Regions from separate parts of the Collimonas arenae genome, predicted to be linked through region 1. Evidence: predicted binding sites of a transcription regulator. Region 1 holds the regulator's gene; the other holds the start of a gene.
The links. Region 1 encodes FliA, which starts transcription of late flagellar genes. Its sites were predicted from a motif close to CTAAAGTTTNNNNNNNNNNNGCCGNTA; they were not measured.

Region 1 (4,421 bases):
ATTCGCTGGCGGCCCAGGTACGCCAGTTGCAGACGCAATTGCTGCAGCCGGGCGCAGGCGATTTCGATGCCGCCAAGGTGGCCGAGATACGCCAGGCCATCAGCGAAGGGCGCTATCAGATCAACCCCGAGAAAATCGCTGACGGCTTACTGGATACCGTGCGCGACCTGCTTGGCAAGAAGCCGTCATGAGCAGCGCCTTGCTCAATCACCTGAATCAGGAACGGGCCGCGATGGCGACTTTCCTGGATTTGCTGGACCGGGAAGCGGAAGCGCTGATCCACAGCCGCTTCGACGAGCTGCAACAGATTACCGAGCACAAGGCGCAGTTGGCTGATCGCATCACTACCCTTGAGCAGGAGCGGGAACGTCGGCAGCAGCAAGCCGGCTTTGCCTTGACGCGGGAAGGCGGCGATGCCGCTGCAGCAGCCGGCGGCAGCGATTTGCAGCTGGTCTGGCACGATTTGCTAAAACGCGCCGCTCAGGCGCGCGAAAACAATCACCGCAACGGCATCATGATTCACACCCATCTGGATTTTGTAAGGCAGTCGATCAATTTCCTGCGCGCCCACGGCCAGTCGCTCTATGGTGCGGACGGCAAGCATAAGATCGGCCTGGGCAACGGGCATAGCCTGGCTTCAGGCTGACATCGGGCATCTTTCTGCCCGCCGCTTCCTCTTTTGTGGTGCAAATCGGCGGTTCATTCGTAACCAACCAAGACCTGGCTACGGGATCCCTGCAATGCGGGTGTCAGCGCACCGCGTCCGTCGATGACAAAAGCAAACGAGAAATAAGACCAGCCATCGTCACCGTCAAACGCAGTGGTGCTCCCGCTGGCGCCGCTCAGCCCCACACATCTGGCGTAATTGCATAAGTAAGCATGAATTCCCGCAGGCGGAGAACTCAGAAATGCATATTGCCAAGCGACCCGGCGCGTTCGCGTACCCGGCTTGACGCCACGGCCAACCGGTTCGATCTGTGCCGATTGATAAGGCGTTCCACGTTGGAAAATCGCTGGCGCCGAGGTGCTCGCACTCCATGAACCGACGGTTCCGCGCGACTCACCGGACGGTTCACCGGCGGTGGCACTATTGAGCTGAAGCGCGCCCTGGCCATCAGATGCAGCAGACGCACCAAAATTTCTCTGAAAATAGGTATCAAGGCTGATAGCGGCTGCCGGTCGTTCTTGCGCAACGACAATCGATGCCGTCAGCCAGAGCGTCGCTGTTATTCCCAGCATCGATGTTTTCATCTCAAGCCGCCTCGCTCCAGCTGCTTTCATTCAGGCGGGCCCGCAACCGGCTAATAGCCTGGCTATGCAACTGGCACACGCGTGACTGGCTAACCTCAAGTACGGCGCCGATCTCACGCAAATTCATTTCTTGTTCGTAGTACAGGCTCAGCAGCAAACGCTCACGTTCCGGCATCAATCCGATCGCCTCGACCAGCATGTGACGCATGCCGCTGTCAAGTAACCGCTGCAATGGATCGTTGTCGCCGCTGCGATCGGAGGAACCATTCTGGCGATCGAGAAAGGAATTTTCGCTGTTATCGCTTTCGCAGTCTTCGTAATAAAGCAGTTGCGAACCGTGGATTTCTTGCAGTAATTGCTGGTAATCTTCCAGCGACAATTTCATGGCCTGGGCGATTTCACGTTCGCTCGGCGCTCGCGCCAGCTTTTGCTCAAGCACCTGCACAGCAGCGTCGACACTGCGCGAGGATTGCCGCAGGCCGCGCGACAGCCAGTCGTTGGCGCGCAACTCGTCCAGCATGGCGCCGCGGATACGCTGGCTGGCATAGGTTTCAAACTGCGCACCCTGGTCTTCCTGGAAGCGGTTGGCGGCATCCAGCAAGCCCAACATGCCAGCCTGGATCATGTCGTCCAGTTCTACGCTGGCCGGCAATTTTGCAATCAATTGCAAAGCCAGGCGACGCACCAGCGGCGCATGCTTCGCCAACGTATCGGATTTGTCGATTTTTCCCTGCGCTGTATACATGACGAATTCCTCTTTCCTGCGTTACTTAGCACTCATTTCACAAATGACGTCAGCTGGACTTACGCAAAGCCGCCCTGACTGCGTTGCATCTCCTGGCCGACCATGCGTACTGTCTTCGTCGATGCGTCTTGCCATGGCGACTTTTCGTAAGTCCTGATCAGGCGTCTTGCGCGGCCATTGCAGAAGCTGCCCCGCAATCCGCCGAAAATCGACCGCTGCCGCGCTGGTCTGGAATGCTTCCACCACGCTCAACCTCATTCTTTGTGCATGCGGCAGTTGCGCATCTGCCGCGACGCAACCGGCGGACTCCAGCGCCAGGCCTAGATAGCGGCTGCCCGCGGCGGCCAGATTGTCCAGCACACGCCGTGCTTCCAAAGCACCTGCGGCCAGGTTGAGCATGACTCGCAACTGCTGTAGCGCATGGACGTAATGCAACTGTTTGATACAGGCATATGCTGCTGTGATCGATGTCGCTTGCGGCCTGAACACCACCACCACGTCGTCGGCTTGCGCCGCCAGCGGCGACAAAGCGCCACGTTCGTCGCGACGGGCATCGATCAACACCACCTGTCCTTGAAACCTGCTGCGGATAGTTGTCAACGTTGCGTCGCCTTTAAAAGCTGGCAACAGTAGCGCGCCGCTACTCACGCGCCCTGCCGCATCCGACAACGACAAAGCGCCGGTCGCGACTTGCGACCAGTTACCGGCCGGCGCCGCCCCTTTGACGCCGATCGCGCAAAGCGCCGCCGCTGCGGACGACGGATCGCCGCCATGTTCATCCAGCAGCAGCACCTCTTGCCCTTGCTGCACCAGCGCCGCCGCCAAATTCATGATCACGCTCGTGACGCCGACGCCGGGGCCGCTGCCGATCAGCGCCACAACCCTCGCCGCCTGCCCGCCAGCGTGCTGCGCCATCAAGCAACGCAAACCATCCGCCTGATCGCTGACTACCTTGTTCAACAGCATCTCCTCATCCCGGCGTCACGGCCATGCCGGTCGTCTGCTCGATGCTGCTTTCACTATCCATCGCCAGCGCATCCAGTAGTGCAATCAATTTTCCGAAACCTTCCAGCATCGCCGCAACGGAAGCGACGGTTACTACGCCGGGACGGTTGCGGTGGCCCGTCAGTTGCGCCAGCATGGCGCGCGCAGCCACGGCCCAATCTTCCTTGCAATGAGCCAGGCGCCACATCGTGGCGCTGGCCTGGCCAGCGACCAGCAAACATTTCTGCATGCTGCTGTCACCCGGTTCGGTACAGGCGTCGAGTTGCCGGATCGCCTGCCTGAGCAATTTATAGAAAGGCTCCGCCGCTTGCTTCCAGCATGCCCATGCCGTCAATTGCACCGCTGTGACGCTGGAAGGCAGATTACTTAGCAGACGCCAGTCCGCAAGTTGCTTGCCGCTGTGTTGATCGACAATGCGCACCAGCACGCAACGCAAATCGGACAGGTTGCCGCCCTTGCTGGTCAAGGTGATAGGCGTCTCGGCCAGCGACTGCAGCGCGGCCTTGCCTTTGTAGACGACAGGCTGCGGCTCCCCGAGCACCGGAAGTGAAGTGAGTTTTGCCAGCGTTGTCGCCGTTTCGCCGTCAAGCACGCGGCAAGTGCCGCGAGCACGCGCCAGCCACAATACGGTACCGGGCTGCCATGACTGCAACAGATCCGCAGCCGGCGCTTTATCCAGCAAATGCACCAGCGGCTTGCCGAAGCTCTGCTGTTGCAGCCATGCCATCTGCCGCATCAGCGGCGTCGCCATGGCGCTGCCAGCCGCTGTGGACAGCAATTGATGCGGCGCCGCCAGCGGCATGCCGCTGCGGTCGGACAACAGCACACCGGTTTGCAGGAAATAGGCATCGCCGCTGCGGCTGGCGACCAGATTGCTCTGGCCGCTGATGGCCAGCACGTGGTCGTCACATGTTGTGCCGATTTCAGCAACCGCCTGCTGCAACAATTTCAATTCCAGCGTCTTGCTGCCAATGCCGTCATCCGCCAGATCGCGCCATACTTCGCAACTGCCATCGAAACCAATCCGGCCTTGCTCCATCGCCGCCACATTGGCCGCAAGCTCTTCGGCATCCTGCGCCAGAACGCGGATCAATTGCTGGCATTGGCTGCGCAAGCGCTGGGCAGTGGCAGCCTGCGCGGCAGCCAGCGTGGCTGCTGCCGCCAGCTCGCCATCGTTGTTCAAAGCCGCCGGCAGTTCTCCCAGATCGGCTTCGCCGGGCACGAACAAGGCGCTGCGGCTGGCACTCTGGAACACGCTTTCAACCAGTTGCAAACGGTCGGCGATCATCAGGTTTTCCGGCACTTTCTGGCCGGATGAAACGTAATGCACCGGCAAGCGGTGACGAATCACTGTATCGAGCAATGCGCCCGGATGGGTCGCCTCGTCGGTTTTGGTAAAGATACATCCCGCCAGCTGATT
Region 2 (4,421 bases), 2.6 Mb from region 1:
TGGCGCGCCTTAAAGTTCAATCATCGTCATGAACAACAGGAAACAGGAGCCCAAGATGAAAGCATGGATGTTCAACCGCCCGCAATTGACACTGAAACTGGAAGACGTCGCCCAGCCCGAACTGCGTGCCGGCGCTGCACTGGTACAGATGGAGGCGGTGCCACTGCTGAGCTACACCCGCAATTACCTGCAAAGCAATTTGCCCTACGCTTATCCGCCCAGCCCGTTTACGCCGGGCACCAACGGCATCGGCCGGATAATCGCTGTCGGCGCCGGCGTGCAGCAGTTCCAGCCGGGACAGCGGGTAGCCGTCAATCCCTACTGGATCGCTAACGAGGCTGTAGCGGAACCGCCGCAAGTACTGATCGGCCTGACCGGCATCAGCGCCGACAGCACGCCCATGCTGGAAGAATTCCCACATGGCAGTTTGCGCGAGGTAGCCGAGTTTCCTGTTTCCACGTTACTGCCGCTGGACGGACTCGATCACGTGGCTGCCGAACGGCTGGCGGTACTGGCGAAATTCATCATCCCTTTCGGCGGCCTGCGCCGCGGCCGTCTGAGCGTGGGTGAAACAGTGGCGATCAATGGCGCCGGTGGTTACTTTGGCTCCGCCGCGGTGCTGGCGGCCTTGGCAATGGGCGCTGCCAGGGTGATTGCACTGGGCCGCAACGCACAAGCATTGCAGAAACTGGTAGAACTGGGTCAGGGACGTGTAGTCGCAGTGCTGTTGAGCGGCGATGTTGCCGGCGACGCATCCGCCATCCGTACCGCAGCAGGCGGCGGCATCGCGCTGGCATACGACATGGTCGGACAGGCCAGCGACGCCAATAGTACATTGGCGCTACTGCACAGCTTGCGTCGCGGCGGTCGACTGGTGCTGATGGGCAGCATGCAAGTCGCTCTGCCGATACCCTATGGCGACATGCTGCTCAACAATTGGGAACTGATCGGCCATTTCATGTATACCTCAGCCGATTACCTGGCGCTGCTGTCACTGGTCAAGGCAGGCTTGCTGTCGCTGGATGCGGTGGAACTGAAAACCTTTGCCTTCCCGGCGCTGGAAGCGGCCATCGACCACGCGGCGCAAATGAAAGGCCTGCAAGCTACGGTGTCGCTTTTCTAATCGTCGTGCAGATGCGCTAGCGCGTGGCGGACCATTCATTTGCCAGGAATTCGCGCCACGGTTCGAAATATTTTTCGCGCCAGCCTTTCTTGACATCCTCGTACTCCTGCTCGGGAACATCCAGGTGAATCAGATCGATCCGGCCTTGTTCACCCTGCGGATGAAACGACAGAAACAAGACCGAGTCGGGATCATCGTCGGCGAACGCCGGCGAGCGCCAGGTCTGGACGATCAACCTGGGCTTGGCTACCTGTAGCATGACGCCGGTCAGCGCGCCATCGAAAGCCTCGAACTCATCGCCGGCCTGCTCCCCGATCAGCACGGGCAAGCCGGTGATCGCCTGGTGCAACTGCGGATCGAGATACATATCGAACAGTGCGTCGGCGGGCGCCTTCAGGACCACTGTCTTATAAATCACATTGCGCATGGTGGTTCTTTCTTCAGTGCTGTGAGCAAAGCGTCGGAGCAACATCGAAGCAACATCTGAGCAACATCCAAGAAGCAGCACCATGGCAAATCATGCATTTGAAATCAAATTTTCAAAATGGCGCGGTAAAACTTTACCTCATTTTACGCAAACTCATTTCATCGCACGCCGCATGCCAACGTACAAGGCTTCCACCTTCTCGCGCGCCCACACTGTCTTGCGTAGAAATGTCAGGCTGGACTTGATGCTGGGGTCGCTCTTGAAACAACGGATATCGATCCGCTGTCCCAAACCGTCCCAGCCGTAATGTTCAACCAGTTCAGTCAGCATCGCCTCCAGCGTCACGCCGTGCAGATGGTGGTGTGTATTTTGTGTCATGTGCTTCTCGATCAACTTACAAGCTGACATTTTACGTCTTCGCCTGGACGCCGCCAGTGAAACACAGTATTAAAGTTTTTGGGAATCTTGTCGTTAATTGAATGACACTTATCCAGAAAGGACGTCATGAAAATCAATTCAGCGCATGCGGCAGCGCCCTCTCCTGCCAACACCGCCTCGCAAATTGCCGCGTTGCAGAAGCAGCTTGCCAACCTGCAAAAACAACTGATGACGGTACTAAAAGAAATACCGGCGCCAGGCGAAGAGGAACTGGCCGACATGCGGGTCAAGGGCCTGCAGCTGCAAATTACCTCGATTGAAATGGAAATCAGCCGGCTTAGCCAAATGGCGGCGGTGCCGGAACTTTCCGATACGCAGCAAGCCAGTATTGAGGACAAACTCAATGATCAGCCGACTCAGCGGCAGAAACACCCGACTGCTTCTGCCGGCGGCAATGTGGATCTGTACGTTTGAATCAAAGCGCGACCCAGCGCTGAGCTGCCGGGCCGCAACCACCATTTAAGGCTGCAGGTTAGCCCGGTAGAAAGCAGTTACTGCATCGGCCAGCAACTTGTGTGTATGCGTGGTCGGATGCAAGGTATCCCAGAAAACGAAACTATCCGGATTGGTACACTGTGAGCGGGCGCTCTGCGTGCTCATGTAATTCAAGGTCGAATCGGTATTGATGCTGAGACAGGACTGAGTCGTGTTGCTGACCTGGTATTTGGCCGGATTGGTCAGCAAATCATTGAACAAGGCATACGTATCGTATAGCTGGATATTCAGGCTGCTGCCATATTGCGCTTGCAGCGAACTAACCAGCGCGGTGAGACGGTTGTTGAGATCGATCACCTGCGCCGCCACCGTCGCCCCCGTGGTCTTGATGGAGAACACCGGCGCCTTGGACACATCCGGCAACTTCAGCAACAGGATATTGCGCGCGCCGGACTGAATCAGGCTTTGCAGGGCTTGCGTTTCTCCGCTGATCACCTGGTCGACCGTGCTGTTGTAATTGACCAGGTCGTTACCGCCGATCAGCAAGGTGAACAAGGTGTTTTGCGGCTGGTAGTTCTGCGCCTTCTGCATATAGGTCGTATAGGACTGCACTTGCTGGACCACGCCAGGAATCACCAGATTCTGGGTGGTCACGCCGGCGCCGCCAACTGCCCAGTTATACAAGGGAAGCTGCAAATTGTCGGCCAGGTATTCAACCCAGTTCTTGCCGTTGCTGAAATGCCCCAGGAACCAGCTGTTTGAATTTGGTAAAGTCCAATTCGAGGCATTGTAGATATTCTGGGTATCGGACAAGCTGTCGCCGAATGCGACGATCTTGTTGATGCCGCTTTGTACTACGCTGTCGGTAGTCCAGACGGTGTAGTTGAACGACAGCGCATTGTCGGCGGCGGCAACCATTGCTACCGGCTGGCTGATGCCTTTGGCGGTCAGCGTGCTTTGGCAGACCGATTGCAAGGTGCTTTGAGTGACATCGCTATAGAACATGTTTTCCCAGTTCAGCGCACCGCCGGCCCACCAGTAACCGTTGATGCGGTAGTAGTCGCCACTGGACGGGTCAAGGCCCCAGACGTAGGTTGTGGTCGGCTTGGTCGGATTGCTGTTGGTGCGGTACCAGCAGCGCAAATAAGTGTAGGTGCTGCTGCTGGCGGCATTCGTTACTGCGCCAGCAACCATGCTGCGCGCGGCTGGCTTTTGGCTTGGCTTCTGTTTCAGCAGTTGTTCCTTGGAGAGCGGGCCGGACGACGACAAATGATGGGTGTAAAGGGGATCGGGTTTTACTTCAGGGGATATTGTTCCTGCCACAGCCATATTCGAACACAAAGCACAAAGCACAAAAAGTGTTTTCATTGCTGGTTTCCTTGTTGTAGTTGCTACTAAAGGCTTTTGCATCAAGAAGATTTCCCGGCATGCGCCGGCCACAGCCGGCAACCGGGAAGCGATTGGGCAGATGGCGGCTACCCACACAAACGATAGCAAAATACCATCACGATGATACCCGCGGCAATATTGACACACGGAAACAAATTGAAGGTGGCTATAAACGCTTTCCGATGTTTTCCTCTAATCAGGAGTTACCCACAGAATGTGTGGACAGTCTTGTTGATAACCCACTGGCAATTTAGCTATGCTGCTGATTTATATAGGATTTTTCCTGCTGCTCAAGGTGCATTTCCGAAGTTACCCACAGAATTTGTGGACAGTCTTGTTGATAACTCCCTGGCTACTAAGTTAAGTGCATGATTTATAACGATATTTCATCACTGTTCAATTTGACGCTGCAGACTTACCCACAGATTTTGTGGACAGTTCTGTTGATAACCATCCTGCATCTTAGCTAAGTGCATGATCTGTATAGTGTTTTCATCGATGCTCAGAATGGGGCGCAGACGGTTTTCAGACTGTTCCCGTATTGCTTTAAGAGTCGTTTAATTCAATCCGGCTACACTGTCACGATTATCGGCAGGCTGATTTATCAAT

Region 2: a site for FliA is predicted at 1,998-2,024, ahead of LT85_RS18620 (FlxA-like family protein). Genes of this name have one in related genera too.

What each region holds. Positions count from the first base shown of each region.
Region 1 covers NZ_CP009962.1:1,246,292-1,250,712, reverse strand. Annotated here, with positions in the region: gene flgM (flagellar biosynthesis anti-sigma factor FlgM) at 1-191, shown strand, start outside; gene LT85_RS05625 (flagella synthesis protein FlgN) at 188-646, shown strand; gene LT85_RS25240 (flagellar protein FlhE) at 700-1,251, opposite strand; gene LT85_RS05615 (RNA polymerase sigma factor FliA) at 1,253-1,996, opposite strand; gene LT85_RS05610 (MinD/ParA family ATP-binding protein) at 2,018-2,956, opposite strand; gene flhF (flagellar biosynthesis protein FlhF) at 2,967-4,421, opposite strand, start outside.
Region 2 covers NZ_CP009962.1:4,270,515-4,274,935, forward strand. Annotated here, with positions in the region: gene LT85_RS18605 (zinc-binding dehydrogenase) at 56-1,123, shown strand; gene LT85_RS18610 (SRPBCC domain-containing protein) at 1,140-1,550, opposite strand; gene LT85_RS18615 (VF530 family DNA-binding protein) at 1,704-1,928, opposite strand; gene LT85_RS18620 (FlxA-like family protein) at 2,055-2,402, shown strand; gene LT85_RS18625 (SGNH/GDSL hydrolase family protein) at 2,448-3,791, opposite strand.